Regions from separate parts of the Oceanobacillus sp. MO10714A genome, predicted to be linked through region 1. Evidence: riboswitches for the same ligand, from Rfam matches in the RefSeq annotation. Region 1 holds a riboswitch; each other region holds the start of a gene.
What was found. A riboswitch is a leader RNA that binds a small molecule or an ion and turns the genes downstream of it on or off. The one in region 1 is predicted to bind cobalamin.
Positions count from the first base shown of each region.

Region 2: another riboswitch for cobalamin. It lies ahead of SPD53_RS12660 (ribonucleoside-diphosphate reductase subunit alpha); the one in region 1 lies ahead of SPD53_RS16100 (ABC transporter substrate-binding protein).
Region 3: another riboswitch for cobalamin. It lies ahead of SPD53_RS08300 (DUF4430 domain-containing protein); the one in region 1 lies ahead of SPD53_RS16100 (ABC transporter substrate-binding protein).

Region 1 is NZ_JAXHDC010000044.1:76-10,223, forward strand. Features, by position in the region: gene SPD53_RS16075 (SLC13 family permease) at 1-1,582, opposite strand, end outside; gene trpB (tryptophan synthase subunit beta) at 2,106-3,269, opposite strand; gene SPD53_RS16085 (cob(I)yrinic acid a,c-diamide adenosyltransferase) at 3,361-3,948, opposite strand; gene SPD53_RS16090 (adenosylcobinamide amidohydrolase) at 3,997-5,481, opposite strand; gene SPD53_RS16095 (FecCD family ABC transporter permease) at 5,492-6,517, opposite strand; gene SPD53_RS16100 (ABC transporter substrate-binding protein) at 6,507-7,499, opposite strand; cobalamin riboswitch at 7,612-7,798, opposite strand; gene glmM (phosphoglucosamine mutase) at 8,788-10,131, opposite strand.
Region 2 is NZ_JAXHDC010000025.1:16,176-26,323, reverse strand. Features, by position in the region: gene pruA (L-glutamate gamma-semialdehyde dehydrogenase) at 1-1,409, opposite strand, end outside; gene SPD53_RS12665 (sigma-54 interaction domain-containing protein) at 1,615-3,021, shown strand; cobalamin riboswitch at 3,168-3,361, shown strand; gene SPD53_RS12660 (ribonucleoside-diphosphate reductase subunit alpha) at 3,494-5,728, shown strand; gene SPD53_RS12655 (flavodoxin) at 5,822-6,289, shown strand; gene SPD53_RS12650 (ribonucleotide-diphosphate reductase subunit beta) at 6,333-7,373, shown strand; partial or broken gene SPD53_RS12645 (MFS transporter) at 7,496-8,458, opposite strand; gene SPD53_RS12640 (MarR family winged helix-turn-helix transcriptional regulator) at 8,397-8,864, opposite strand; gene SPD53_RS12635 (EamA family transporter) at 9,001-9,918, opposite strand; gene SPD53_RS12630 (hotdog fold thioesterase) at 9,948-10,148, opposite strand, start outside.
Region 3 is NZ_JAXHDC010000010.1:23,947-34,094, reverse strand. Features, by position in the region: gene SPD53_RS08315 (YitT family protein) at 137-1,012, opposite strand; gene SPD53_RS08310 (ATP-binding cassette domain-containing protein) at 1,139-3,412, opposite strand; gene SPD53_RS08305 (GNAT family N-acetyltransferase) at 3,839-4,300, shown strand; cobalamin riboswitch at 4,570-4,754, shown strand; gene SPD53_RS08300 (DUF4430 domain-containing protein) at 4,900-7,368, shown strand; gene SPD53_RS08295 (DUF4430 domain-containing protein) at 7,740-8,591, shown strand; gene SPD53_RS08290 (energy-coupling factor transporter transmembrane component T) at 8,606-9,484, shown strand; gene SPD53_RS08285 (ABC transporter ATP-binding protein) at 9,466-10,148, shown strand, end outside.

The DNA.
Region 1 (10,148 bases):
TCAAGGTTATTAAAATAATCGATGCAATATTCAAGAAGAATCCTGCTTTTGCCATATCGACAATCCGCATATAACCCGTTCCAAAGACAACTGCGTTCGGTGGTGTAGCAACCGGCAGCATGAACGCACAAGATGCAGATAGTCCCGCCGCAACCATTAACACGAGGGGATGAACATCAACCGCAAGAGCAAGTGCCGCCATAATTGGATACATCATCGTAGCAGTTGCTGTATTTGATGTAACTTCAGTCAGTGCATTAACAAGGGCTGTTACAGCTAGAATAATTAATATAATATGAACGCCTTGCAAACCGATTAACTGTGATCCAATCCATTCTGATAATCCAGACGTTGTGAAGCCTGCTGCAATCGATAGACCACCACCGAAAAGAAGTAGGACACCCCAAGGTAGTTTCACCGCACTCGACCAATCCATAATATGGCTTGCTTTTGTACTCTTCGTCGGAATGAGGAAAAGGACAATAGCAGCAAGAATTGCAATCACCGTATCATCAATATTCGGATTGATTTTTTCTAAAACAAAAGTACGTGTAATCCAGGAAAGCGCTGTCAGAACAAAAACAATGAAAACAGCTTTCTCCTCATATGACGCTTTTCCAAGCTTTTCTTTTTCTTGATCAAATATTGCTTTCCCACCCGGTAAGTCCTTTAACTCGGTAGGGAATGCCATTTTCGTTAAATAGAACCAAGCGAAAAATAATAAAATCCAAGCAAACGGGACCCCAAACAGCATCCAGCCCGCAAAGGAAATTTCATAACCGAACAGTTCACGGAGCGTACCGGCTAAAATAGCATTAGGCGGTGTTCCAATAAGAGTCGCCATTCCGCCAATTGAGGCAGAATAACCAATCCCAAGCATGATTGCTTTACCAAAGGAGAAATTCCCTTTTGACGTATCGACTTTCGGGTTATCTTTCAAGGCATCTTGTACTTGATATGTAATCGCAAGTCCAATCGGAATCATCATCATCGCTGTTGCCGTATTGGAAATCCACATAGAAAGAAAACCGGTTGCTACCATAAATCCTAGCACAATCCGGTCTGGCCTCGTTCCCATAACGGATATGATATTAATCGCGATCCTTCTGTGTAAATCCCATCTTTCCATCGCTAAAGCCAAGACAAACCCACCAAGAAACAAGAAGATTGTATCATTTCCGTAGGCTGACGTCGTGGCTTTCATATCTAAGCCGCCTGCTAGCGGGAATAAGATAATTGGCAGCAAGGATGTCGCCGGAATCGGAATTGCTTCGGTAACCCACCATGTTGCAATCCAAGCAGTACTTGCAAGAATCGCTTGTCCCTCGCTTGATAATCCGTCAAACGTTAAGATGAACTTAAGAAGAATGAATAATAGCGGTCCGAGAATAAGACCTGTTATCTGGGCATTAGTGTACGGCCGCTTTCCGCCATTTCCTTTACCACCGTAGCCACTCTTTGTTACATCTGGTTTCTTTACTTTATTTTTCTCTATTGCGTCTCCCGGCTTTACGAAAAAGCGAAACATGTCCTTCACTTGATCATGTTTTTCCCAAAGCCAACCCCAAGTTGCTGAAATCATGATGCTCCCCCTTTTATATAAAAATATAAGTCTAGTTTAAATGTATTTTTGATAAAAAGCAAGTTGTTGTATATCAGTCGTGAGTAAGTCCTGTGTACGTATCGACGCTTATTTTTATAGATTCCCCCATGATGTATAACAAGTTGGAAATGCTGAAAAATCTGTGTTTGGTAGTATTCTAATCGATTGAAATACAGAGATTAACATAAGCGCGAGGGAAAGAGATTGGTCATAAATGACCGAAGAGAGCAATCCGCTTCATTCGAGTGATTAGACAGCTTAAGTGAAACTTCATTCAGTGGGTTTTCTTACCTCCCCTCTGAATGTTAGTTGAGCAGAATCAGGGATTTACGAACTGTATATCCCCCACGTTTAAATGTTGGGCTTCCCTCCTGTTTAGAGGTGGGGGTATTACAGACCGTTAATACGTGATAAAACCATAAACGCCATTTCTCTTCACCAATGCAGGCGTAAAAAAAGAGCACGAAACTGCATCCATGCTCTTTTCTCCCAATCTGCTATTCTATTTCAACATCTCAAATACTTGCTCCACGTCTTTATCGCCCCGGCCAGAAAGATTCACGATAATCACATCATCCTGCCCTAGCTCTTTCGCAAGCTGAATCGCATGACTTACTGCATGGGAGCTTTCAAGTGCAGGGATGATTCCTTCCGTTTTCGATAACTCTTGAAAAGCTTCCAATGCTTCTTCGCCAGTCACACTCACATACTCCCCGCGACCGGTGGCATGCAGATGACTATGCTCTGGACCGACACCTTGGTAATCGAGCCCAGCTGCAATCGAGTCGGTTGGTAATGCTTCACCATCCTCATCTAATAACGTTAAGGAACGATAACCATGGAATATTGCCGGCTTCCCTTTCGAAATGGAAGCTGCCTCGGCAGGTTCAACACCAATCAGTCGTACAGAGTCTTCATCAATGTAATGAGCGAAAGCACCGATTGCATTACTTCCGCCACCAACACAAGCGACGACAGCTGCAGGGAGTTTCCCTTCCTTCGCCAGAATCTGACGTTTCGATTCTTCGCTGATGACAGATTGGAAGTATTTTACCATCTCGGGGTATGGATACGGGCCTACTGCCGAACCGATTAAATAAAAGGTCGTTTCGTGATTAGCGACAAGATCAGCAAATGCTTCATCCACCGCTTCCTTCAGACGTCCCCACCCTTTATCGACAGCTACGACTTCAGCCCCGAGGAGTTCCATCCGGAATACATTCAAGCGTTGTCTTTCAGTATCTTTTTTACCCATATAAATCGTGCACGGCAGTCCGACCATCGCACAAGCAGTCGCTGTCGCAACACCATGCTGACCTGCTCCAGTTTCCGCTATAATCCGCTCTGCACCGGTTCTCTTCGCTAAAAGAATCTGTCCGAGCACATTATTAATTTTATGGGCCCCTGTATGATTCAAGTCTTCACGCTTCAAATAAATTTTAGCCCCACCGACTTTTTCAGTCAGATTTTTCGCAAGGGTTAGTGGATTCTCACGTCCAACATACTCTTTCAAATAATACCGATATTCCTCAAGAAATTCGGGATTATCCTTATATTTCTCAAAAGCTGCACCAATTTCGTCTAAAATATCCTTCAAATCTTCCGGGACAAAGCTTCCTCCGAAATCACCAAAGTAACCTTTCTCTGCTACATTCTCTTTACTCAACTCTACTCATCTCCTACATGAAATTTCAAGATTCTCTTCATTATAAATAAAAAATGAAATAATTCAAGATTGTATTATAACTTTACTTTTTTCACTTTTTCCTATTACTGCCACGAAAAACCCTTGCACTGCGGGCATACTCCACATCCGCAACTTGCAGGCGAGAATTAACTACACGGGCTGCTGCAAAGAAATAATCAGATAATCGATTCATATACTTTAACGGAATTGGATCTAAATCTTCTTCCCGCTGATAAAGTTTTACAATCTGTCTTTCCGCTCTTCTTGCCACTGTTCTCGCAACGTGTAAATATGCAGCGGCCTCCGTTCCGCCTGGGAGAATAAATCGTTCAAGCTCTGGTGCCTCGTCTATTAAGACATCCATTCTCTCTTCCAAATACGTAATCATATCTTCAGAAAGCTCGTGAGGACGTTCTTTTTTCGATACATTAGAAAGCTCAGTTCCGCAGTCAAATAATTCATGCTGAATTTTTTCCAAATCAGCAATGAGGTCTTTGAACGGTTCTTTATTCTTATTGAGCCCAGCTACCGCAAGACCTACAAAAGAATTCGTTTCATCAATTGATCCGTAAGCTTCCACCCGAATATCATCCTTCGTCGTCATTCCACCTATTAACGCGGTCTTTCCTTTGTCACCAGCCCTTGTATACAGTCTCAAATGAATCGCTCCTTTTTTTGTTTTTATACTCTCAAGCAAACGTTTGATTTACCCCTGCTCAGCTGTTTTTTTCCTCTTTAACGTTTTGGAAATGGCCCTCTTCATTTCTTGATAAACAGCATTTCCTATTAGAGCACCTAACTCCGTCGCGGTTCCAGCATAATCCAATTCCTTCCCTTGTTGGGTTGCGGCAATTAAAATACTGTCTGTAGGAGTTCCTGTTGCGACCGTACCTGTCTTCCGGTCTTGAATAGCGAGGTCTCTTAACACTTGAGCCTTCGCCTCCGTTGCCGTGATCGTTGCCTGAATAAAGGCTTCTTCCGTTAAACTGCCATTTACAAAAACCCATGTATTAATCGTTCCCGGAGCAACTGGACCAACAAGCGGCTTTGCTCGTGAGCTGTCCACCGCATTTCCAACACTCGCTGTCACAACAACTAAGATTGAAAAACCATTACCCTCATAAATACCAAAACTGTAATCTTCCAAGACAATTGCCGTCATCATTCCAACCGTCTGAGCCGGCGGGAAACCTCGCCCTTTTAAATAAGCTCGCATTTCCTTCCGGTGATCATTACAATAATAATTCTCATCGACATGCCGATTGACAAAGTATTTATACCAGCCAATCCCTGCGCCAACGATACCAGAGGATATCGTTTTCAGCGGGAGATCTGAATGGAGTACGATTTGCTCTGTACTAAAAGAAAGGTTTGTTTCATCAATTGACCACAGTTTTTTTCCCTGCCACGTCTTCTTGCTTGGCATTAAATGCAGCTGTGGCTTGGCTATTTTAGAGTGGGCCTGCTTAATGACCTCTGTATCGAACACCGAGTTAATCAGTTCCTCAGAAAGCACTTCATCTGGATTTTCCAACGCTTTTGCTTCGCCCTCATCCATTAAAAGCAGGCGATCACAATAAAGGCTCGCAAGGTTTAAGTCATGCAAAATCGCCACGACTGTGAGGCCCTTTTCTTTTGCACTTTTTCTGAGCAAATCAAGCAATTCTTTTTGATAGGCTAAATCAAGATGGTTAGTTGGTTCGTCCAAAAGAAGAACTTTCGGTTGCTGCACGAGAGCTTGGGCCAGGAATATTCTCTGCTGTTCTCCTCCAGAATGTTCCATCACCGAGGTGTCCGCAAATTCAAGGATGTTCGTTTGCCGCATGACACGCTGAACGATTTCCTCATCTTCTTTTGTCCATGATCGGAACAAGCCGCTATGGTGCGCATAACGACCAAGTGACACCATTTCTTTTACTGTATAAGGAAAAACTTGGGGAGTGAGTTGGGGTAAGACGGCGATTTTCTTAGCTAATTCTTTCTTAGAGTAATCGGCAATGTTTCTCCCCGCTACTTCAATTTTTCCCTGTTGCAGATCGAGCAGTCCACTAATCATATTGATTAAAGTTGTCTTCCCACTGCCATTTGGTCCTAGAATTCCAAAAAACTCTCCTTCATTTACGGAAAAACTAATGTTTTTTACAATCTCTTCACCATCATAGCCACCCGAGGCATTTTTAATTAAAAGCATGGTTCACCTCTCAACTTCTTCTCCGTTGTTTAATTAATATTATCGCAAATACCGGTGCACCTACTAAAGCTGTAATCACTCCGACAGGCAATACTTGAGGTGAGATAATTGTCCGCGATAATAAATCGGTCAATATAAGAAAGCTCGCTCCAATAATCATCGACAACGGCAACAAATGGACATGATCAGAACCCCATAGCTTTCTAGTTAAATGCGGGATAACTAAACCGACAAAGCCAATTGTCCCGGATACGGCAACCGCTGCACCTGTGAGGATGGAACCAGCAATAAGAATAAGCATTTTCCTTTTGCCAACGTCAACGCCTAAATGCTGGGCCCGTTCTTCGCCAAGCGACATCGCATTCAGTTCTTTTGTATTCATTAATAAAATGAGTGAGCCAAGAATAAAGAAAGGGAGAATGATTCCAACATAGCGCCAGCCTCGCATCGATACACTGCCAAGCAGCCAACCGATAATCTGCTGCAACTCATCCCCTGTTAAAGCGATAATTAATGAAATAACCGACCCTAAGAACGCGCTGAAAATGATTCCCGTAAGAATAATCGTTTCTACGCGCATCGTCCGGTCAATTTTTCGTGCAAAGTAAAGCACAATTATAATGGTCGCTAACGCTGTTACAATGCTTAAAAACGGCAAAGTAAACATCCCGATAACCGGTAGTGATATTCCGAAAAACAATGTTGCAACAGCACCAACGGAGGCCCCAGAAGATACTCCAAGAATATATGGTTCCGCGAGCGGATTCCTTAGCAGTCCTTGGAAGGCCGCTCCCGCAATTGCGAGTGAGGCCCCGACAAGTCCTGCCAACAGTACTCGTGGCAAACGAATCTCGTATACAATACTTACATACATTGGATCGACATCAGCACCAACGGGTAAGCGAAAGGCTTCGCTGCCAATCACTTTAACAATATCAAGAATCGGGACGGATACACTGCCAATCGAGATGGCAAAAAGCATCGCTCCAATAAGAAGCGTAAAAGAAATTCCATATTTTGTTACATTACTCTTCATCAAACAGCTCCGGATAAACCGCTTCAGCTAATTCTTTTGCCCCTTCTGTGAGTCTCGGACCGGAACGAGTAATCAAATCAGCATCAATATCATAAACTCTTTCATTCGTAACTGCTTCAACTACATCAAAACCATTTCGCGAAAGAACCTCTTCTTCTGGATTTTCAATATATGCACCGTAGGAAGTGATGATGACATCCGGATTCAGTTCAATGATTTCCTCTGGATCAAGCGCGAGCCATCCTTCATGCTCACCAGCGGCATTTTCAGCATGAATCATTTCCAACAGCTCATGAATAAACGTATGCTGACCTGCTGTATAAATATCCGGTGCAGGGGAATTTTCAAAGAAAACTGTCCGTATATCTTCCTCAGCTATCTCGGATGTAAGCTCACGAATCTCTTCAAATTCTGCTTCCATTTCCGCAATCAGTTCTTCTGCCTCTTCTTTAGAACCGATAACTTGTCCAATGGTTTCAATCGTCTCGTAAGTGCTCGCAATATCCTGCGCATCTTGAACGACGAATACTGGTATACCTGCAGTTTCAAGTTGTTCGAATGCTTCCTGTGCACTGCTCACCCCTAATTCATGGGCGAGGACAATATCCGGGTCAAGGCTAAGGATCAGTTCCACATTCAATTCCATGCCGCCAATTTTTTCAATTTCCTGTACTTCTTCCGGATAATTATCATGATCCGACACACCGACTACCTTATCCCCTTGTCCTAAAGCAAATGTAATTTCCGTATTGCTCGGGATCAATGAAACAATCCGCTCCGGTTCTTCCTCAAGCGTTATTTCATTATCTATTGCATCTGTGAGTGTCAGTGGATAATGATCACCGTTCGTTGACTCTTCTTCAGTTGTTTCATCTTTACCTGTATTTCCAGTTGCATCTTCATTGTCTGTCGCGCCTTGTCCGCAAGCAACTAGCAGACTAAGTAAGAACGCGAGCAGCAAACCCTGCCATAATCTTTTCATTTCCATTCCTCCAATAATAAATTCATTAAAAAAAGCATCCCACACAGTGTGAAGATGCTTCAGTAAATAGGTATACATCCATATAGACCCATCACCTGACTATCCTCGTAGTGCTGGCGTTACAGAATAGGCAGGTCTCCTGGCTCATGCTCATCACTCCGCTGCACCTTCCCATGCATTTAACGCACAGTGGTATTTACAGCTCGTTCGCACATACAGTGGCGGGACCGCGTTGGACTTACACCAACTTCCCTTTTAAGAATTCAACAATCGAATCCACCTATTTCTATTGCATTTCATTTTATCAAATGAATCTATATCATATCGTACACCTTTTTCATGTGAAAGTCATCTTTTTATTCTTGCCCGGGCAAGAAGGCAAATCAATATCTTATTTAACTTTTTCTATCGAGGATATTGAATGAATGGAAGAAGGATTCTACCATTCCTCAGCAAACTGCATTCTGGGTGTTTTCCCATTCGAAGGAGCGGAATGCGATGTAGGGAAAATAAACTGCGGTTGCTTTCCCTTGTGAGGAGATAGAGAGCTGGATTGGGAAAATAAACGGCGATTACTTTCCCTTGAGAGGAGATGGAGCGCTGGATTGGGAAAATAAACGGCAGTTACTTTCCCTTGGGAGGAGGTGGTGCTCTGGGATGGGAAAATAAACGGCGGTTACTTTCCCTTGGGAGGAGATGGAGCGCTGAAATGGGAAAATAAACGGCGGTTACTTTCCCTTGAGAGGAGATGGAACGCTGGGATGGGAAAATAAACGGCAATTACTTTCCCTTGAGATGAGACGGAGCGCTGGATTGGGAAAATAAACGGCAGTTACTTTCCCTTGGGAGGAGATGGAGCGCTGGATTGGGAAAATAAACGGCGATTATTTTCCCTTTAGATGAGATAGAGCGCTGGATTGGGAAAATAAACGGCGATTACTTTCCCTTGGGAAGAGATGGAACGCTGGAATGAGAAAATAAACTCCGATTAGTTTCCCTTGAGATGAGATGGAGCGCTGGAATGGGAAAATAAACGACGATTACTTTCCCTTGAGAATAGATGGAGCGCTGGAATGGGAAAATAAACTCCGATTAGTTTCCCTTAAGATGAGATGGAGCGCTGAATTGGGAAAGTAAACTGCGATTACTTTCCCTTGAAAAGAGATGGAGCACGGAATAGGGAAATTAACAGCGATTAACATTCCTCATAAGCGCGGATATAGCAATAGTAAAATAAACACAAAAAAACTGCTCCCTTGTCCCTTGACAGAAAGCAGTTTTCAATCAATTACTCTAACCCAAGTAAATTTTCAATCACGGAAACCACACGGTCGGCATATTTATTACATGCTTCTTTCGTTTCCGCTTCGACCATCACACGGACAAGTGGCTCGGTTCCGGATGGACGGACGAGCACACGGCCATTTTCACCGAGTTCTTTTTCCACCGCATCAATTTCTTCCAAAATAAGCGGGTTGGTCAATGCTTCATTCTTATCCGTTACTTTAACGTTTTTCAGAACTTGTGGGAATACTTGCATCTCTCCAGCTAATTCCGATAAAGGTTTCCCTGTATCTTTCATAACATTTACAAGCTGTAATGCAGTTAGCATACCGTCACCTGTCGTAATAAAATCGAGGAAAATGATATGACCGGATTGTTCTCCGCCAAGGTTGAATCCGCCCCTACGCATTTCCTCCATAACATAGCGGTCGCCTACATCGGTTTTATCACTATGCATGCCATTCTCTTCAAGCGCTTTATAAAAACCGATATTACTCATGACAGTTGAGACGATTGTATCTTCACGAAGTACGCCTTTTGACTTCATATATTTTCCACAAATATACATGATTTGGTCACCATCAACGATATTACCTTTCTCATCGACTGCAATTAAACGGTCACCATCTCCGTCAAATGCAAGACCAATATCTGCGCCCTTTTCCAATACAAGCTCTCTTACCGCTTCTGGATGAGTGGAACCTACACCGTCGTTAATATTCAAGCCATTCGGTGATGTGCCAATCGTGTAAATGTCTGCCTCGAGGTCCGCAAACAGATGAGTTGCAAGACTGGATGTTGCACCGTGTGCACAGTCGATAGCAATTGCAAGGCCGTCAAAGTCGTTATCAATCGTATCTTTTAAGAAAGAAATATACTTTTGTCCGCCTTCAAAATAAGCATTCACTGTACCGATGTTTGCTCCGACCGGTCGCGGAAGTTCGTCATCCTCATCGATAAGCTTTTCAATCTCTGCCTCCTGCTCATCCGTCAACTTAAAACCATCCGGACCGAAGAATTTAATTCCGTTATCTTCCACCGGATTGTGCGAAGCGGAAATCATAATACCTGCATCAGCACTCATTGATTTCGTTAAATAAGCCACTCCTGGAGTAGAGATGACGCCGAGACGCATGACTTCTGCACCGATAGAAAGTAAGCCTGCGAGCAAAGCTCCTTCAAGCATATGACCTGAGATACGTGTATCTCTTCCGATGATCACTTTCGGATTTTCCCTTTCCTTCGTTAGTACATATCCGCCGATTCGACCTAATTTATAGGCAAGTTCCGGTGTTAAATCTTTATTCGCCACACCTCGGACACCATCGGTCCCAAAATACTTCTTCATTCATACCTCTCCTTTTA
Region 2 (10,148 bases), on a different contig from region 1:
AAGTATAAATTACCGACATGAAATTCTCTAGAAGCTTTATTTATTTTTTCACGATTATTTGTAATTACCGCTCCTGTTAATCCATATTCAGAGTTATTGGCAATTTCCAGTGCATGATCAAAGTCTTTTGCCTTTGCAAATGCAACAACAGGGCCAAAGATTTCCTCCTGCATGATACGTGCTTCTACATCTAAATTAGCAAAAATGGTTGGCTGAATAAAATAACCTTTGGAGTCTTCCCCCTCGCCACCAGTCATTAGTTTGCCTTCTGCTTTACCGATTTCGATATAATTCATAATCTTGTTGAAGGCAGCTTGATCGATAACAGGTCCCATATTAACGTCGGGTGTGGTAGTTTCACCAACAGTTAGCTCTTTCGTGCGTTTTACTACCCTTTCTAGTACTTCATCATAGACATCTTCATGAACGACTGCGCGAGATCCAGCAGAGCACTTTTGCCCTGAAAATCCAAATGCAGAAGTTACAATGGCGTCGACAGCAATATCAATGTCTGCTTCATTATCGACTACAACTGTATCTTTTCCACCCATCTCTACAATTGTACGTTTTAAGTGAAATTGGTTCTCATTAACCGCTGCGGCACGTTCATATAAGCGAGTTCCAACTTCACGTGAACCTGTAAAGGTTATTAGCGCTGTTTTTGGATGATCCACAAGATAATCTCCAACTTCTGAACCACTGCCTGGTAGGAAGTTGATGACGCCATCTGGTATGCCTGCTTCCAATAAAACATCTACAAATTCTGCAGCAATTACAGGGGTTGCACTTGCAGGTTTAAGTATGACTGTATTGCCTGTAACAAGTGGTGCTACCGTTGTACCTACCATAATGGCAAAAGCAAAGTTCCATGGCGGAATGGTCACTGCAACGCCTGAAGGGGTATAGAGGTACCGATTGTATTCCCCTGGTCTACTATTTATTTCTTTTCCTTTATCTAATTCAATCATTTGTCGGGCATAATACTCCATAAAGTCAATACCCTCTGCAATATCAGCATCGGCTTCGTTCCATGGTTTTCCAGCCTCTTTAATCAGTAAAGCTGTAAATTCACTCTTTCTGCGACGGATAATTGCTGCAGTCCGTATTAAAATATTCGCCCGGTCAATTGCATTCGTATATCTCCAAGTTTGGAAAGCTTGATTCGCTGCTTGCACAGCTTTTTCAGCATGTTCCTGATTCGCCTTGGCAACGTATCCAATTATTTCTTCTTTTTTCCCCGGATTAATAGAAGTGATCTTTTCTTCAGTAAGTACTTTTTCTCCATCTATTAAGAGGTCATAAGTTCCCCCGAGTTTTCTTTCAATTTTTTCTAACTCAGATTCCAATCTTTTGCGATTGCTCTCTATTGAGAAGTCTGTAAATGGTTCGTGCTTATACGGTGTTAACATAGAATCCACTCTCCTTATAAAATTTCGCTTGCTTGTATAAATAGCAAAAATCATGCCAACTATTTAAGTGTTGACTTATCAAGGTTTTAATAAAAAGAGATGCAAAATAAATTTGCGTTATTTTTAAAAAGCGCATAACCGTGCAAAATTATTTTGCTATTACAGTATATTTCCATTAAGCTGATAATAGGGAGGGAACACTTTCATGGGAAATGATGTAATGGATCTGCAAGCACTAAAGCATAGAAATAAACTATATGAACAGTTGCTGGATGAAGTGAATGTTGGTATCCACGTAATTAATAATCAAGGGAAAACAATTATTTATAACAAAAAAATGATGGAAATTGAATCAATGGAAGCAGCTGACGTATTGGATAAGGATGTATTAGAAGTTTTTTCATTTAAGGAAAATCAGCATAGTACACTTGTCCATACATTAACAACCGGGAAAGAAACTAGAGGGATTAAACAAACTTACTTTAATAATATTGGAAAAGAAATCACGACAATTAATGATACTTTTCCAATTATAAAAGATGGAAAGATTACTGAGGCAGTCGAGATAGCAAAAGATATCACTCAATTAGAACAAGTTATTAAGGAAAATGTGTTACAGAGGAAAAACACCAAATTTACATTTGATCAAATTATTGGAGATAGTGAAGAATTTGCTACGGTAATTGAAGATGCAAAACTAGCAACTCGAACAACTTCATCTGTTCTTATTGTTGGCGAAACAGGAACTGGTAAGGAATTATTTGCGCAAAGTATCCATAATGGTAGTGCGAGGTCATCTGCTCCTTTTGTCGCCCAGAATTGTGCAGCAATACCCGAAAGTTTAATGGAGAGTTTATTATTTGGTACAAAGAAAGGGGCCTTCACGGATGCGATAGATTCACCCGGTCTATTTGAACAAGCAGATGGTGGAACTTTGTTACTTGACGAGATTAATTCTTTAGACGCTTCCCTTCAAGCAAAACTCTTGAGAGTGCTGCAAGAAAGAACAGTAAGAAGAATAGGGGATACAAAGGATAAAAAGGTGGACGTTCGTATTATCGCAACGATTAATGAAGACCCTGCCGATATGATTATGGAAAATCGAATAAGAAAAGATTTATTTTATCGTTTGAGTGTCGTAACTTTATTCATCCCCCCTTTGCGTGAAAGAAAAATAGATATTATGCCTTTAACGACGGAATTCATTCATAAATACAATACACTTTTTCAAATGAATATAAAGAATGTTAGTGAGGAAGCAAAAGAATTACTCTATGAACACGACTGGCCAGGGAATGTAAGGGAGTTAGAGCATACTATTGAAGGTGCGATGAATCTAGTAGTTGAAGAAAAGGAAATTCAAGTTCATCATTTACCCACTCGTTTTCGAAACCATAATAAATATAAGAGAGACAATGATAGAAACAGCAAGGATAGTCCCCCTATAAACGATTTTCATTCGAGAAAGCTGCGAGTTAGAATGGAACAGTTGGAAAAGGAATATATTAAACGAACACTTTTAGAAAATAACTATAATATAACACAAGCTGCAAAGATTCTAGGTATAAGCAGACAGAGCCTTCAATATCGCATAAAGAAATTTAATATTTAAATTTAGCACGTATTAACGGTCTGTAACATTTGAGTAAATTTTCCTTCAGCTAACGGAACCTTTTCGTAAGTTATTAATTGTTGAAAACGGGTATACTCTATGATAGAATTCAATATATAGTGCTTGACAAGGCAATTTAATACTAAATGTAGTATATAAGTAATGGTGACAAGATAACTGTTTAAAAGGGAATCCAGTTAAAAGCTGGAGCTGCCCCCGCAACTGTACGTGTGGACGAATTAGTAAACCACTATATCGCTTGCTGTTAGGTGACGATATGGGAAGGGCTATAGTAGGAAGAAGCACAAGCCAGGAGACCTGCCATAACTTGCAAGTTTTGTTTCTTCGGGGTGTAAGAAAGGTAAAACGATAAGAAGTGTGTATTTTTTTATGCATTTTGTCGTTTTTTCCTGCCGTTCATCCCGAAAATGAACGGTTTTTTTAATGTGTTTACATAAAGGGAGGAAATAAAATGCAAACAATGAGTCAAACTAAAAGTTCTAAAGGGATTGAATTAATTGATGAATGGGCCAAGGGATTAAATATTCAAACCGAAAAATATAAAGAAAAAGTGGAAGGACTCTGGAATTCTGACCAAATGAGGGATGAATTTTATGATGCTCTAATTAACCATGCCCTTGAAAATATAGACGAAGTATCACCAGACTGGACTTATTTTGCTACACGAATTTATTTGCATGAACTCTATCAAAAGGCTGCAGAAAATAGGGGTTATGACGCTTCTCTTTCGTATGGTCCCTTCTACGATTTATTAAAGCAATTGACCGATAAAGGAATTTATTCTACTAATCTTCTTTCAAGCTACACGAAAGAGGAAATTGATTATTTTGGTGAGTCACTTGAACAGGAAAGGGATTTATTATTTACGTACCCTGGCATTTATACATTGGCAACTCGTTATCTTGCAATGGATCATGAAAAGAATATCTATGAATTGCCACAAGAGCGCTGGATGGTTATTGCGATGCATCTTATGCAAGAAGAACCAGCTGAGGGTCGCACGAAGCACGTTCTAGAAGCATACTGGGCGCTGAGTAATTTATATATGACGGTTGCGACACCAACATTGGCTAATGCAGGGAAGAGTCACGGGCAATTGTCGAGTTGTTTTATCGATACGGTAAATGATAGTTTAGAAGGCATTTATGATAGTAATAGCGATGTTGCCCAACTGTCGAAAAATGGCGGTGGAATTGGGGTTTACATGGGTAAAGTCCGAGCGAGGGGCAGTTCAATTAGAGGATTTAAAGGGATGTCTAGTGGGGTTGTACCATGGATTAAACAGTTAAATAACACGGCGGTAAGTGTTGATCAGCTTGGTACTAGAAAAGGTGCAATTTCGGTTTATTTAGATGTATGGCATCGCGATATTGAGGAATTTCTTGATTTGAAGCTAAATAATGGGGACGAAAGATTACGAGCCCATGATATCTACACAGGGGTAAGTATGCCAGACTTATTTATGGAACAAGTGGAGAACAGAGGAGACTGGTATTTATTTGACCCTCATGAAGTTCGTGAGGTGATGGGCTTCTCTCTAGAAGATTTCTACGATGAGAAGAAAGGTGATGGAGAATGGCGCAAGAAATATCAAGCATGCATTAACGCTAATTTAGATTCGAAAAAGAAAGTACCTGCAATTGAAATTATGAAGAGAATCATGCGGTCCCAGCTTGAAACAGGGGCACCATTCATGTTTTACCGAGATGAAGTGAACCGCCGGAATGCGAACTCTCATACTGGGATGATTTATTGCACGAATTTATGTACGGAGATTACGCAAAACCAATCCCCGACAGAGTTTGTCCAGCAATATCTCACGGAAGAAAATGCCGTTGTGAAAAAATACAAGCCTGGTGATTTTGTTGTTTGTAACCTGAGCTCCGTCAACTTAGGAAAGGCTGTACCAGATAATGTATTGGAACGCCTCATCAAAATTCAAGTTCGCATGCTTGATAATGTCATTGATATCAATACGCTGCCATTATTACAAGCAACGCTCACGAACCAAAAGTATAGAGCGATTGGTCTAGGTACATTTGGATTCCACCATCTGCTTGCAAAAGAAGGAATTGAGTGGGAATCAGAGCAAGCTGTAGAATATACCGATGCAATTTATGAAAAAATCGCCTACTTAGCGATTTCTGCATCAGCAGATTTAGCGGAAGAAAAAGGCAGCTATCAAGTATTTGAAGGAAGTAAATGGAGTACAGGAGAGTACTTTGATAACAGAGGGTACGATGATTCCGAAGAGTGGATGGCATTGAAGGAGCGGGTGAAAGAAACCGGAATCCGCAATGGTTATGTAATGGCTGTTGCACCGAATGCGTCTACTTCGATTATTGCCGGCTCTACTGCAGGAATCGACCCAGTGTTTAAACCTTTCTATCATGAAGAGAAGAAAGACTTTAAAATGCCTGTAACGGCACCAGATATGGACCACAATAATTACCATATCTACAGACGTTCCGCTTATATTGTTGACCAGCGCTGGTCGGTGAAACAGAATGCAATGCGCCAGAAACACGTAGACCAAGGGATTTCATTTAACATGTATGTGCCGAACACGATCCGGGCTTCTGTTTTACTAGACTTGCATCTACAGGCTTGGAAGAGCGGACTGAAAACAACTTACTATGTACGCTCTTCTTCTACAGATATTGAAGAATGTGAGTGGTGTCAATAATGGATATGGGAAAGTTTTTACTTTCCCATATCTCTGCCCAAAGGAATCGATGACAAAGGGATTAATCGTACGTTATAAACAGGAGTGAAATAAATGAAGATACTCATTGCTTATCATAGTTTTAGTGGCAATACCGAGGAAATAGCGGAGATGATCCAGGATCGATTAAATCATCACGGTTATCAACCTGAATTATATGAAATTGGTATGGGTGCCTATTTTCCTGAGTTAAGTAATTACGATGTCGTCATGTTAGGGACGTTTACTTGGGATCTGGGTAGTACCCCGGCTGAAGTAAAAGACTTTGTAGCAGATGTCGGCTATAAGCCGGATAATATTGCCGTGTTTGGCTCAGGCGAAACCCAATTTGGCGGGGAAGAGATGTTCTGTCTTGCAGTTACGAAACTAGCTAGATTTTACAATAGTCCATGGGAAGGTTTGAAAATAGAACAGTCCCCAAGGGGAAGCCAGGAGATAAAAGTTTCCAATTGGGTAGATGGAATTGTAGAAAGTGTAAGAAAAGAAAAAGAGCAGAAGAGCTGGGTGACAGTAGGCGTATAGAGTGAGTAAGAATAGAAAATTAAAAGAGGCAGGGAATACAAATATGACTGTAGTTTTAAAAAAAGCTAGAACGTTAGAACCAAAAAACCCTAATAAATCAACAGGGATTTTTGGGGGGAAGTCCAGTGGTATTTTAAATTGGAATGATATTGCATATCCCCATTGGTATCAGATTTACAAAAAGTTACTAGGAAACTACTGGCAAGCGGATGAAATCAATATGTCTTCCGATATTAGGCAGTTTCCCGAGTTGACGAAGGATGAACAGGATGCCTATTTGAAGATTATCGGATTACTGTCTACGTTAGATGCACCACAGACACGGACGGCCTTGTTATTATCTTTATACGCAACCGATCCATCCGTACAATCCATTATGGCTGTAATTTCGCAGCAAGAGGCTGTGCATAATGAGAGCTACTCGTATGTTTTATCATCTGTCGTGTCGTTGGATGAACAGAATAAGTCATTCGAGTTAGGCCGGACAGATCCAGTTCTCCTAAAACGGAACGAACGGATTATCAAAGTTTATAATGAATTTGCAGAGAATCCGACAATCAAAAACATATTAAAAGTCATGGTCTATACTTCTCTGCTGGAGGGAATGTTTTTCTATTCCGGATTTGCCTTCTTTTATAACTTAGCACGAAATAATAAAATGGTAGGAACTAGTACGATGATCAGCTATATTAATCGGGACGAGCTCGAGCACGGAAGATATATTGGCGAATTGTTCCGCGCAACACTAGCTGAGAATCCGGAGTATAATACGGAAGCGTTCAATGAGTGGGTATATGATGCGTTCCGTCATTCGGTGGAACAAGAGATTAATTGGTCCAGATATGTATTAGCTCATGTTGATGGAATTGATTTAGATGAAATGGAAGGCTATATTAAATATCGAGCGAATAAGATGTTACGTATGTTGGGCTTAAGTGAGATATATGATGGTTACTTCGATAATCCGATGAAATGGATTCGCGCATATGTAGATAACTTTGATGGAACGAAGACAGACTTCTTTGAGCAAAAGTCACGTGCCTATACAAAAGTAAGTGATTTGAACGGGTTTGACGACTTATAAAGTGAAACTTCATTCAGTGGGGGTATTACAGACCGTTAATGCGCGATAAAAGAATCGTTTGTTAGATAGGAAAATCCGAACAATCTAGGAGGAACTTCTACCTTAGATTGTTCGGATTTTTGTTATGTTATTCTTAGCATTTGCTTCTCTTTTCTACCATACAAGAAGAAATAAAGCACGGTTGAAGCTAATACTACAAAACCTAAAATACCGTAAAGGGAACTGTAACCTATTAAAGGTATAATGAATCCGAGCAGATAAGGGCCGAACCCAAGCCCTGCATCAAGCGCAATAAAATAGGTTGATGTAGCGAGTCCTAATCGGTGAGGCGGGGTCAGCTTAACTGCGATAGCCTGTGAGCAGGACTGGATATTCCCAAACCCAAGACCAATCAGAAATCCAGACAATAATAGAGTCATCCCGCCACTTGCTGTACTTAGAAGCAGCATTCCAGCTGTAAAAATCACAAAAGCTGGATACATGACATAGTTTGCTCCTTTCAAATCCATTAAGCGGCCAGTGAAAGGGCGTGATAGTAAGATTGCCACAGAGTAGACGAGAAAGAAGAAACTCGCCACTTCAACGAGGTTTTTTTCTGCGGCATAAAAGTTAATATAAGAAAGCACACTCGAATAGCAAAGACCTAGCACGAGAACAATAATTGCAATAGACATCGCCCTTGGTTCGATAAAATTAGAGATTTTAAATCCTTTCTCCTCTAACTCTTCTATTGAAAAGTCTACTTTTGGCACATTGATTAGAAATGCTGTAATTAAACTAATAACCCCCAATAGTAAACAGAAACCAAAAATAATCGAATAGCTCGTGTTTTGACTTAGATAAAGCCCAAAGAATGGACCAATAGCTGCAGCCAAAGTTGCACTCATACTGTAATAGCCGATCCCTTCAGCTTTTCGAGATGCCGGAATCAGGTCAGCAACAATTGTTCCAGCTGCTGTACTCGCTATTCCAAGTGTAAATCCATGCAACAGTCGCACAATTAATAGCGAATAGATACTCGCACTAAAAAGATAAAAAATACTCATAATCGTAAAAAGAATTAAGCCAATAAATAATGTTTTCCGCTCTAATATTCTCTTGTAATTTAGGGAAGATATGATAAGCAGCTAGTTGCTCTTCCTTCGTGATACCTTCCATGACATGATTTTCTAAATCCGTTATTTTTATTCTGCATGTTCGATAAATCTCTTTACCCAAATCCGTTAATTGAATAATCTTCTCTCTTCTGTCTTCACTCGGAATTGGTTTTATAATTTGCATTTCTTCCAAGCGGTGAACTCTCCTTGTGATTGTTGGTTTCTCCACATTATAGTAGTTCGCAATCTCAACTAATGTAGAGGGCCCGTTATTATTTAAGTAAAAGATAACTTGCCATAAGGAATAGGAAAGTCCATGATCGCTTAATAGTTCATTCAATTTGCTAATGAGCGGGCGATATAAGCTTAAATAACGCTGAAAGAATCCTTCCAAGTTTTAACCTCCTCCTGCGAAAATTAGTTACCTAGGGTAATAGTTAACGAAGGAAACTATAGAGTATTTTAAAGGAAATGTCAAAGGTAAAAAAGCATAAAAAGACATCCAGGCCATACTCCTGAATGTCTCTTCCTCATTCAATCTCAGCTTTCTCACTATCTGCTAAAGCCATAAAGACAATCATCGCAATCACACAAGCTGTGCCAAGCCATTGAAACGATCCGAATGGCTCTTTCAGCCAAAATACAGTCGTTAAAACTGCGGCGAGCGGCTCTAAGCTACCTATTAAACTCGTTTCCTTTGGTGAAAGACTATGTAAACTCTCGATGAAAAACCAAAAAGCAATCATCGTTCCAAAAATCACGACGAAAAATAAATAAAGATACCCTTCTAGTGGGAGCGCCGCGAAATCCATTTGCCATGGTGGATGGATAAAGCTTAACGTGAAGCCTCCAATGACCATCGCCCAGCCGACAATAACGAGGGAATCGAAATAGGCGAGGAGGGAAGCAGCATATAATGTGTAAAAAGCGAAAGCGACCCCTGACAGAATTCCCCAGATGACTGCCGGTGCGGGGACAGATAATCCTGATAACGATCCATTCGTCAGTAAAAAGAAACAGCCGCTCAAAGAAAGGAAGACAGTTACAAAATCAATTCTTCTTAACTTCATCTGTCTCCGTACCAATAAATAGGCGATAATCATAATTGGCGCTTGATATTGTAATAGGGTAGCAACAGCCGCGTTTCCGTGATTTATCGAAGCCATATACGTATATTGGACCGCAAGCATACCAAAAAGTCCGAATATAAGAAGCTGGAACGCATTCCGCTTATTTTTCCAAACATCGAATACTTGTTTCTTATCCCTTGTGAGATATTGAATCGTTAATAATAAGATTCCAGAAACAAGCAATCGGACGGTAACAAGCCAATCTACTTCAATTTGGAAATCTTGAAAAAGTTTTTGGGAAACCGTACCACCGACTCCCCAAAATGTTGCACCGATAATAACAAAGAAAAACCCTAGTTTCCTGTTCTGTCTACTCATTCTTTCTTCACCATCATAATTATAAATGCTTATTTCTGAATGACTGCGATTGTACAACGGGATACACAGACAAGCTTGCCTGTTGCTTCATCCGTAATTTTAACTTCCCATATATGGGTTGTCCTTCCGATATGGAGCGGTTTTCCAACTGCAGTTACGTTACCATCCCGCACACTGCGGATATGGTTCGCATTAATCTCAAGCCCCACTGCTGCTTCCGTTTCAGCATC
Region 3 (10,148 bases), on a different contig from region 1:
TAAAAACAGGAGTGGTAGTTCACTCCTGTTTTACTCCTTCAACTTCCTTTATAAATTTTGCCGGAACTCCTGCAACCACCGCATTTGCCGCAACATCCTTCGTAACAACTGCTCCTGCTGCAATACCTTTCCTTTACTAATGAATATCTTTTTTCTTAAATGTCCCACCTTTCACTTCTGCTACATCATACACAACGACAAAAGTATTTTCGTCAATTTCAGAAATGATTTCCTTCATTTTACTATCCTCTAAGCGATTAATAATACAAGTGATTTCTTTGAATTTTCCATTTGTATAACTGCCTTCAACGAGATTATAAGTTGCCATCCGACCTAAACGGTCACGGATCGTTTCCGCCATTATGTCTGGTTGACTCGTGATGATTTTATATGTTTTAGAACCGCTTAAGCCTTCTTCAACAATGGGAATTACTCTAGATGCAATGTAATATGCAATTGCTGATAAGAAAGCCCCTTGTAAACCAAAAACGAAAGAAACAATCACAAATACAAATAAATTTAAAAATAAGATAAGGTCACTTGTGCCAAATGGTAATTTCCGGGAAAGTAATACTGCTAACATATCAATCCCATCTAATGCTCCACCATTTCGTAATGCCAGGCCGATACCGAAACCGATGATAATACCACCTACAACGGTTATTAATAATGTATCCCCTTGAACAATGATTGGTATATGGTGCATAATGCTTGTCCCGTATGCAAGAGAGGCGATGCCAATCACCGAATATATGGCAAAGCTTTTTCCTATTTGTTTATATCCTAAGTAAATGAATGGGATATTCAATACAGCAAGTAAAATGCCTAGAGGCAAACCGAATAATTGAGAAGCAACGATACTTAAACCTGTCACTCCTCCGTCAGACACGTTGTTAGGGATGAGTACCGACTCTAGTCCATACGCTGTGATAAAAGCTCCTATAACAACTGCCAATGCCCGTAATATCTTTTTTATTTTTGTAATTCTCTGTTGCTTCGTGGTTGTACTCATTTATTTTCCTCTTTCCACAGTTAGATGTTTGATTCTATTTTGTTCGTTTGTCAATTCTTTATCCGAAGTAGGTAAAGTGAAATAAAACGTGGTATTCATCACTTTCCCATGAACACCACGTTTTATTCATTTTTCTCCAATACCAGCCTGCAACCATTTCGCTGTCACAGTCCGAGCTTTCGACATTGCTTCCGGTGTTCCTTCAAATATAATCTGACCGCCTTCTTTTCCTCCGCCTGGACCCATCTCAATCACCCAATCACTTGCCGCGATAAAGTCTAGATTGTGTTCAATGATGATAACAGAATTCCCTCTGTTCACAAGCTTCTGGAATACATCAAGAAGTTTATTATTATCTTTCGTATGCAGTCCTAAAGAAGGTTCATCCAATAAATAAATTTGCCCCTCTTTTTGTAAATGGCTTGCCAATTTCAATCGCTGGACTTCGCCTCCGCTTAGTGAACTTGTCGTCTGTCCTAAGGTTAGATAGCCTAACCCGACATCTTTTAACGTATTCACGCGCTTGATGATTTTCGGCATCCTAAAAAAGTCGAGCGCCTCGTCAATCGTTAGCGCTAATATTTCCACGATATTGTTACCTTGGTAGCGGTAAGATAAGGCTTCATCTGAATACCTCGTCCCACCACATGCCTCACAAGAAATCGTTACTGGATCCGCGAATGCCACGTCAGGCATGACAACCCCTTTTCCTTTACAAACGGGACAGGCACCTAACGAGTTGAAACTAAACAATCCTGCTGGCTGTCCCGTTTCTTTTGCAAATATACCACGGATATCATCCATGATTCCCATGTAGGTTGCTAAGGTTGAACGGCTGGAAATACCGATACTTCCTTGCCCAACCGTAATTGTTTCAGGGTACTGTTCCGTAAATGCTTCCGTCAAAAGAGAACTTTTACCAGAACCGGAGACACCACAGACGGAGACTAACGTATACTTCGGAAGGCTTGTGCTTATATTTTTCAAATTATTGTTCGTCGCTTTGTTTATTGTGAAAAACTCATTTCGCTTTCTGGGATTTTGATTGATTTTTATTTTTTCATTTAGACTGGTTGCGGCCCCTGAATTTTCCAACCCTTCCAACTTGCCCTGGTAAACGATTTTTCCACCATGAACCCCAGCCCCTGGTCCCATCTCAATGATCTCGTCCGCTGCCTTGATTACCGATACGTCATGTTCGATCACGATAACCGTATTATGCTGAGCTTTAATATGGTGTAACATGTTAAGCAACATTTCCACTTCTTCCGGATGAAGCCCTGCGCTCGGCTCATCGAAAATATATGTAATATTGTTGAGACTGCTTCCTAAATGCCTGGCGATTTTTACCCTTTGCGCTTCACCACCAGACAATGTGCCCATTTTTCTTGATAGGCTCAAATAGCCTAGCCCCATTTCAACAAGTTGGGCTACATGTGGAATGGCCTGCTGGGCAATTGATTCTCCTAGTGGGTCGGTTATTTTCTGTAATTCTTTTAGAACGTCCGTTAGCTCCAATTGATCATACTCCGCGATATTTAAACCATTTATTCTACTTTGCAACACTTTTGGATTCAGCCCTGATCCCTGGCAGGTTGGACAGAGGGAACGTGTCGACATCGCAAGGACATCATCTTGGGTGATTCCTTTCAATTTGGAAATATCCCTGTTAATGTAAAGCCGTGTAAAACGGGGCAGGATTCCGTCCCAATCATGGGGTTGTGGTCCGTGTTTTGTATGAAAGGGTGCATTCACTTTCTTCCCCTTTGGCGGGCCATATAATAACAGACGACGCTTGTCTTCCGGGTAATCTTTGATTGGTTTATCCGGATCAAATAAACCGCATGTCATCATCCATCTACCTTGCCAGCCAGAAGGAGATAATGGTTTAAATTTTACCGCGTATTCCCGGAGTGACTTCTCTTCATCTACAATTTTTCTCAAATCTGGTGCAATGACCTCGCCAAAGCCGCTACATTCCGGACAACTGCCGAACGCACTTTGACTAGAAAAGTCAGTCGCAGAGCCAATTGTCGGTCCACCAATCCTAGAGAACAATAAGCGAATCAATGGATGGATATCCATATACGTGCCGACCGTTGAACGTGAATTTCCTCCTGCTTGCCGCTGTTCCACGACAACAACCGGGCTTAAATTCTGCATAAGATCAGCTTGGGGACGCTCAAACTTCGGCATTTGATTCCGGACATAGTGAGGGTAATTCAATGTCATCTGTCTTCTGCTCTCGGTAGCTAATGTATCAAAGACGACTGAGCTTTTTCCAGAACCGGAAAGGCCTGTGAAAACGATGATCTTCTCTTTTGGCAGATTCAAATCTATATTTTTCAAGTTATTTTCTTTTAATCCTCGTAATATGATTTCATCTTTATTTGCTGACATGTTATCGCCCTCGCTCCTTTAACCGTTAACCAATGCTAATATTATCACACTCTAATAGTATAGGTAAAAAATATGATGAGCAGTATTTTTGTAATAAAAAAAGCCCCTGATTCTGATAAGTGCATGAAATTAGGATAACGCTAGATAAGCACTTTTCAGATGCCAATAAAGTCAGGTTAAGTTTTCAATTAGTATTTGAAAATCCCTCTTTTTTAAAAAATGTAAAAGAGATCCCGATGGATTACCAATTAAAAAACGGCGATGATGAATACATCGATGAATTTATCCCAGATACGAAACTCATGAATAGTGATGAAAGGCCAATTTTTCAATCTTTAAAGTTGAGTAATTAGGCTATTTCTATATACTTATAGTGAAAATAAATATTATATAGGAATTTCTCAATAAACTGGGGGGGAAATGAGAATGGAATCTGACATTAGTTTTAGGAAAGCAACCGTAGAGGATTTGGAACGTATCGTCGCCTTGCTTGCGGATGATGTACTTGGTGCTTCTCGGGAGAAGTACGAAAAACCTCTCCCAAATCGTTATCGAGAAGCCTTTTTTGCAATTGATTCAGATCCAAATAATGAATTGATTGTAGCGTGTATTGGCAAGGAGATCATCGGAGTGCAGCAAATCACCTTTACGCCTTCCATCACTTACCAAGGAGGCTGGCGTGCAACGATTGAAGGTGTCAGGATATCTGCTTCCGCACGTGGACAAGGTGTGGGCAAGCTGCTAATTCAATGGGCAATCGAACGAGCAAAAGAACGCGGCTGTCATTTGATCCAGCTTACGACTGATAAAAAAAGAACAGAGGCACGGCGATTCTATGAACAATTAGGATTTAGAGCAACGCACGAGGGCATGAAATTAAAACTGTAACAAATCCTGAATCTAGCACTATATAAATGAGAATTTGTTAAAACAAACATTTGATTGATAATATTAGTTAACTATGGATTCACTAACCTTTATCGTTATCAAATTGAGCAGCTATTGCGTGGGTACATTATTTATATCGGCAGCTAGTTGAATTGTTAATGAAGAAAGTCCTTTTCTTTCCTCCCATAGACAAACTCATAATTTTTGCTATACTTAAGTCATAGTTTATACATAGTATCTGGAGAAACTTTTTCTCCCCTTTCAACAACTAAATATGCGAAAAAATAGGTTGATTTTTATTTTAAAATCATGAAAAGGGAAGTCGGTGAAAATCCGGCGCGGTCCCGCCACTGTAAATGCGAGTTCTTCATTCATAAGCCACTGTTTTATTATGGGAAGGCAATGGAGAGCGATGAACATAAGCCAGGAGACCTGCCTATTTTAGCGCCAATTTATAAACCTACGAGGATAGGAGGTGTGGCTGATAGTAGTTATGTATTATGGATTGATCCATGATTGATAACGCTTGCTTTGTTATACATCTCTAAAGGTAGAGATGTTTTTTTATTGGTAAAAATACGTAAGATGGGGGTACACAAATGGTTCGAAATAGTAGATTACAGCAACTGTTTATCGTGGTGATGACTGCCATTCTATTTCTCTCGCAATCTGGATTATTCGGCCTGCAAACCGTAAATGCAGCAAACTTGGAGAATGCTGTCACCATCTCCGCTGTTGATGAAGATGGTTCTGCAGTATTAGACACTATAGCAGTGGAAATTTCAAATGGGGATACTGCCTTTGATGTGATTAGAGAAGTAGATGATCAACTCGAATGGGACAGCTATGACTTTGGCGAGATGATTACGGGTATTGGCGGAGTAGCTGCTGATCCCGAATCGAACTTCTGGTCCTTTTATGTGAATGGTCTATTCCAAGACATGGGAGCAAGTTCAACTGAAGTAACGAACGGGGATAATATTCAATTTATTCTTACAGACCTTGCAGCCGAACCTCAAGTATTTGATGTTGCGGTTTCTGCAGTAGATGCAAATGGGGAGACAGTTATTACAGAAACTACTGTATCCATGCCACAATACACGACTGCCTATGACGCTCTAATTAAAGCTGCTGCAAATCAAAATGTAAAAGTAGATGTGAGCGTTGATTCCGAATACTTAACATTTGTGAATTACTTAGGTGAACCATTAGAAAGAGATTGTGAATACTGGTCGACCTATATGAATGGCGACATGATGCAAGTTGGGTTACTCGGTCATACGGTTAAAGATGGCGACACGCTTGAACTTGTCGTCGATGACTCGTGTGAACCGGAAGAACCGGCTGATAAAGAAGATGAGAAATCAGAAGAGCCACCTGTAAATGAAAAAGATAAGAAAAAAGATAAAGAACAGGTAGTTGCGGATAAAGATTATACAGAAGCCCTGCAAGCTGTAATCAATTATCTCTCGTCCAATCCAGCTGAAATGGACTGGTACGGATTCTCCGCCCTTCACTCTGCTGGTGCTGATGTTTCAAATGACATGGCCGAAGAAGTAGCCGCTTCCATCAATGATGATTACTCAGGGAATGCTACAGAAATTGCAAAAAACATTATTATCTTAACTTCTGCCGGGTATGATGCAACAGATATAAACGGCATCAACTTGATTGAGATGTTACTGAATGAAAAAATGCCATTAAGTAACCAACTCGTTTATAGCTTGCTCGCAATTGATAGTTTCAATTATCCCACCCCAGAAGGTACAGACTGGACACGGGACAGCATCATTGAAGCATTCCTTGAGATGGAGCTGGATGCAGGCGGCTGGTCCTTCTTTGGTGAAAGACCAAGCCCGGATATTACTGGGATGGGCCTGCTTGCTTTAAGCGCTTATGCGGATGATGCGGACGTGAAGGCTGCACTTGACCGAGCAGTTAAAGCTATGAGCAAACAACAAGGGGATAAAGGCGGATACGATGAAGTGTTTAATGGCGGATACTCAGCGGAATCCGCTGCAATGGTTATTATCGGCCTGTCCGCTGTCGGAGTTGACGCAACAAGCGATGCCTTTACAAAATCTGGCGGAAACTTACTAGAACACCTCATCAGCTTCCAAATGGAAGATGGCAGCTTTAAACATTTACCGGAAGATGATGTTTCAAGTGTTTTCGCAATCAACCAAGGGGCATTAGCATTAGTTGCCTATGATCAATTCAAGAACGGTACTGGTCCAGTGTTTAAGTTTGATAAGAAAGAAGATCCGCAAGAGCCTGGCGATGACGAGGATGACGGTGATAACGGGGATAACGATGGTGACAAAGATAAAAACAATCCATCTGACGATCCGAATAAAGTTATCATAACAAAAGACAACCTGCACCAATATGAAAACGAACATGCTGTCGTTGTAACACCAGATCATACAGACAAATTAGCTAACTTTTCAGTTGCGGTAGAAGCTGAAGCTGCCGACCACCTTGTTCAGGCAAACAAGCCACTCATTATTATTAACGGAGATACGATCATCACGATTCCTGTTCCTGTAGTGAAACAATTACGTGAAATTGGTGAAACAATTGAAGTCAATCTCGCTGAACAAGATGTTGCAGAGGCAATCGGTGCTGTCTATGACTTTACCTTAACCGTGGATGGAACGATTGTTTCCGAGTTTGATCATGATATTATCATTAGCTTAGCAACTGACGCAGACGCAGTGAAAGGCCTCGATGCTAACCAAGTAAAAGCATTCCATTTCAATGAAGAAACGGAAAGCTGGGACGTTTTATCTGGCAGCACTTATGATCCGACAGCAGGATTTGTCACCCTAACAACCGATCACCTTAGCACATTTGGAGTATTTAAACATGATACAGGACAGAAAGATCCTGCCGACGATGATAAAGACGGAGCAACCCCGCCACCAGTAGATAATGACAAAGATAAAAAAGGTAAAAAACTACCAATGACAGCAACAAACATGTTTAATCTCTTGGCATTAGGATTCATCCTAATCGCAGCCGGTGCTCTATTGTATATCAAGCGCAGAAATAAAGTTACAGAGTAATATTTATCCCGGTGTAACCGTCCGTAAAACTCCCACCTCAAAACTTTAGGGTCTTCGAAAAAGTTTAGATGGGAGATAACGGACGCTAACACCCCGATTCGTACAACTAACAATCAGTGGGGATGAAGAAAAACCTCCACTGATTGAAGTTTCACTTTATCACGTATTAACGGTCTGTAATACCCCCACCTCTACACAGGAGGGAAATCCAACATGTGAAGGTGGGGTAAACAGTCCGTAAATACCTGATTCTGTTCAACTAACAATCAGTGGGGGGAAGGAAACCCCCACTGATTGAAGTTTCACTTTATGCGATAATCCGCTGACTTCCAGCGGATTATCCTACCCTTTTTAAAGAAAGGATGTTTGTTATGAAACAGCTATTCCGTTTAGCCCTTATCACCTTTTCCTTGATTCTACTTGTGGCATGTGGTGGCCAGCAAGCAGCCATCCAAGTGGAGAAGATATCAGTTATTCCAACATCGGCAATCTCTATGGAAACGAAAGAATTAATCAAAGTTGGTTCTAACACTGAAGAAGCTGATGATGAAGATGCAGTGGAGGGTGAAGCATCAGAGGAAAATACCAAGAAAGAAGAGAAAGAAAGTACAGTTGCAGATGCATCGGAGGATACGGACAGCGAATCGACAACAACCAAGACGGACGCAAACCAATCAACGAATGAATCTACTAATTCAAATGAGTCAACACCTAATACCAATCAGCAAAAGGATCATACCAACCATTCAGCGGGAAACTCCAATAAGCAGTCTGCAAATACGGGTACATCTAAATCGAGCGATAGCAAAAATACCAATACACCTAGTCAGCCTAAGAAAAAACAACCTAACTCCGACCCTAAACCGAAAGAAGAATCAAAACCTGCTCCCAAAACTACAGCATTCGTATCGGTTGAAAGTCCAGGTGACTTAAACGGACCAAATCTAGCACCGACTGAAGTTGAAATTACGGACGGTGAAACAGCTCTTGCCGCTACATTACGTGCATTAAACAGTAAAGGGATTAGTGTTGATTATACCGGTTCTGGGGCAACCGCTTATGTAAAAAGCATCGGTGGTCTCGGTGAATTTGATGCAGGTCCGCTTAGTGGCTGGAATGTTTTCGTTGAAGGAATTATGATTCCGCGAAGTGCTGATGCCTATGAGATTTTTGACGGGTATAAAGTGCACTGGAGATACACAAAGAATTACTTGGAAGATTAAAGGATGGATGATACATGCTTAGAGGATTCCGTTCCTTTCACCCATTTGTCCTATTGCTCTACTACATCATTGTTATTGCCGGTTTGATGATGAATCAGCATCCGATTTTTTTAACCGCAGCTCTCCTTTCTATTATTTTTGTGAATCTTATCCTTGATAAAGGGGTCGAGCTGAATAAATGGAAATACATGATTATCTTTTTAGCTCTGTTCGTTTTTGTGTTCACACCTCTTTTTAACCAGCAAGGGAATATTGTGCTCTTTGAACTCTTTTCGCGGGCCTTTTACTTGGAAGCGGTCATTCAAGGTGCCATGATCGCTCTTACCTTGTCAGGGATATTAGCTTTATTTACAACCTTTAATATTGTCATTACGTCCGATAAGTTTCTCTATCTTTTTTCAAAATTCTTTCCGAAATGGGCGTTGATTCTTATGCTCGCCCTTCGCTTTATGCCGCTATTTCGCAAACGATTGGCGGATATTCAGGACGTGCAGGAAATGAAGGGTGTTTCCATGAAAGATGGAAAATTACGAGAGAAAGCGCAAAATGGCATGTTATTTATCCAAATTCTATTAACCTACTCGCTTGAAGAAGCAGTACAAACCGCTGATTCCATGTCTGCGCGCGGGTATGGTTTACAGAAAAGAAGTCAATATGAAGCTTATCTCTGGAAGTCTCAGGATTGGGCGGTGCTCGTTTTTCTTCTTCTACTTAGTCTGCTGACCCTAATCGGTTGGAAGAGCAATAAAACGATACTTATGCTGACACCGGAATTGGAATCTATCATGTTACAGGGATACAGCTGGTTGTATCTTCTTAGTTGGATTTTACTTATCAGTTTACCGATTTGGAGGGAAGGCAAGGAGGTCATCAAATGGAACTTCTTCAAATGAGAAATTTAAATTTCACTTATCCGAACTCCTCCGAGCAAGCGTTAACAGATATTAACTTCACCGTTCATGAAGGTGATTTTGTTGTTCTATGTGGGCCTTCCGGGAGCGGAAAATCAACACTCATCCGCCTCATGAAGCAGGAACTGAATCTTCACGGGACACGGAGCGGTGAGATTTACTATCAAGGCATTCCACTCGAGCAACATGAGACTGTCACATTAGCAAAAGATATCGGGATGGTTTTTCAAGACCCGGAGAATCAGATTGTCATGAGCAACGTAATGGACGAATTGCTGTTTGGCATGGAAAATCTAGGTTTTTCAACCAATGAAATGCGTAAGAAAACAGCGGAAATCGTCCATTATTTTGGCTTCAATCATTTATTGCAGCAAGACACAAGCGAGCTATCCGGTGGAGAAAAACAACAAATCAACCTCGCTTCCGTTCTTTTGCTTGATCCGAAAATATTAATACTGGATGAACCGACTGCACAGCTCGATCCAATTGCTGCGAAAAACTTTATGTATTTATTAAAGCAGTTAAATGATGAATTGGGCATTACGATCATCATTGTCGAACATCGGTTAAATGAATTATTTTCCCTAGCTAACCGAATTGTCGTGCTGGAACAGGGAGAAATTAAATTTTCCGAAAGCCCGCGGAA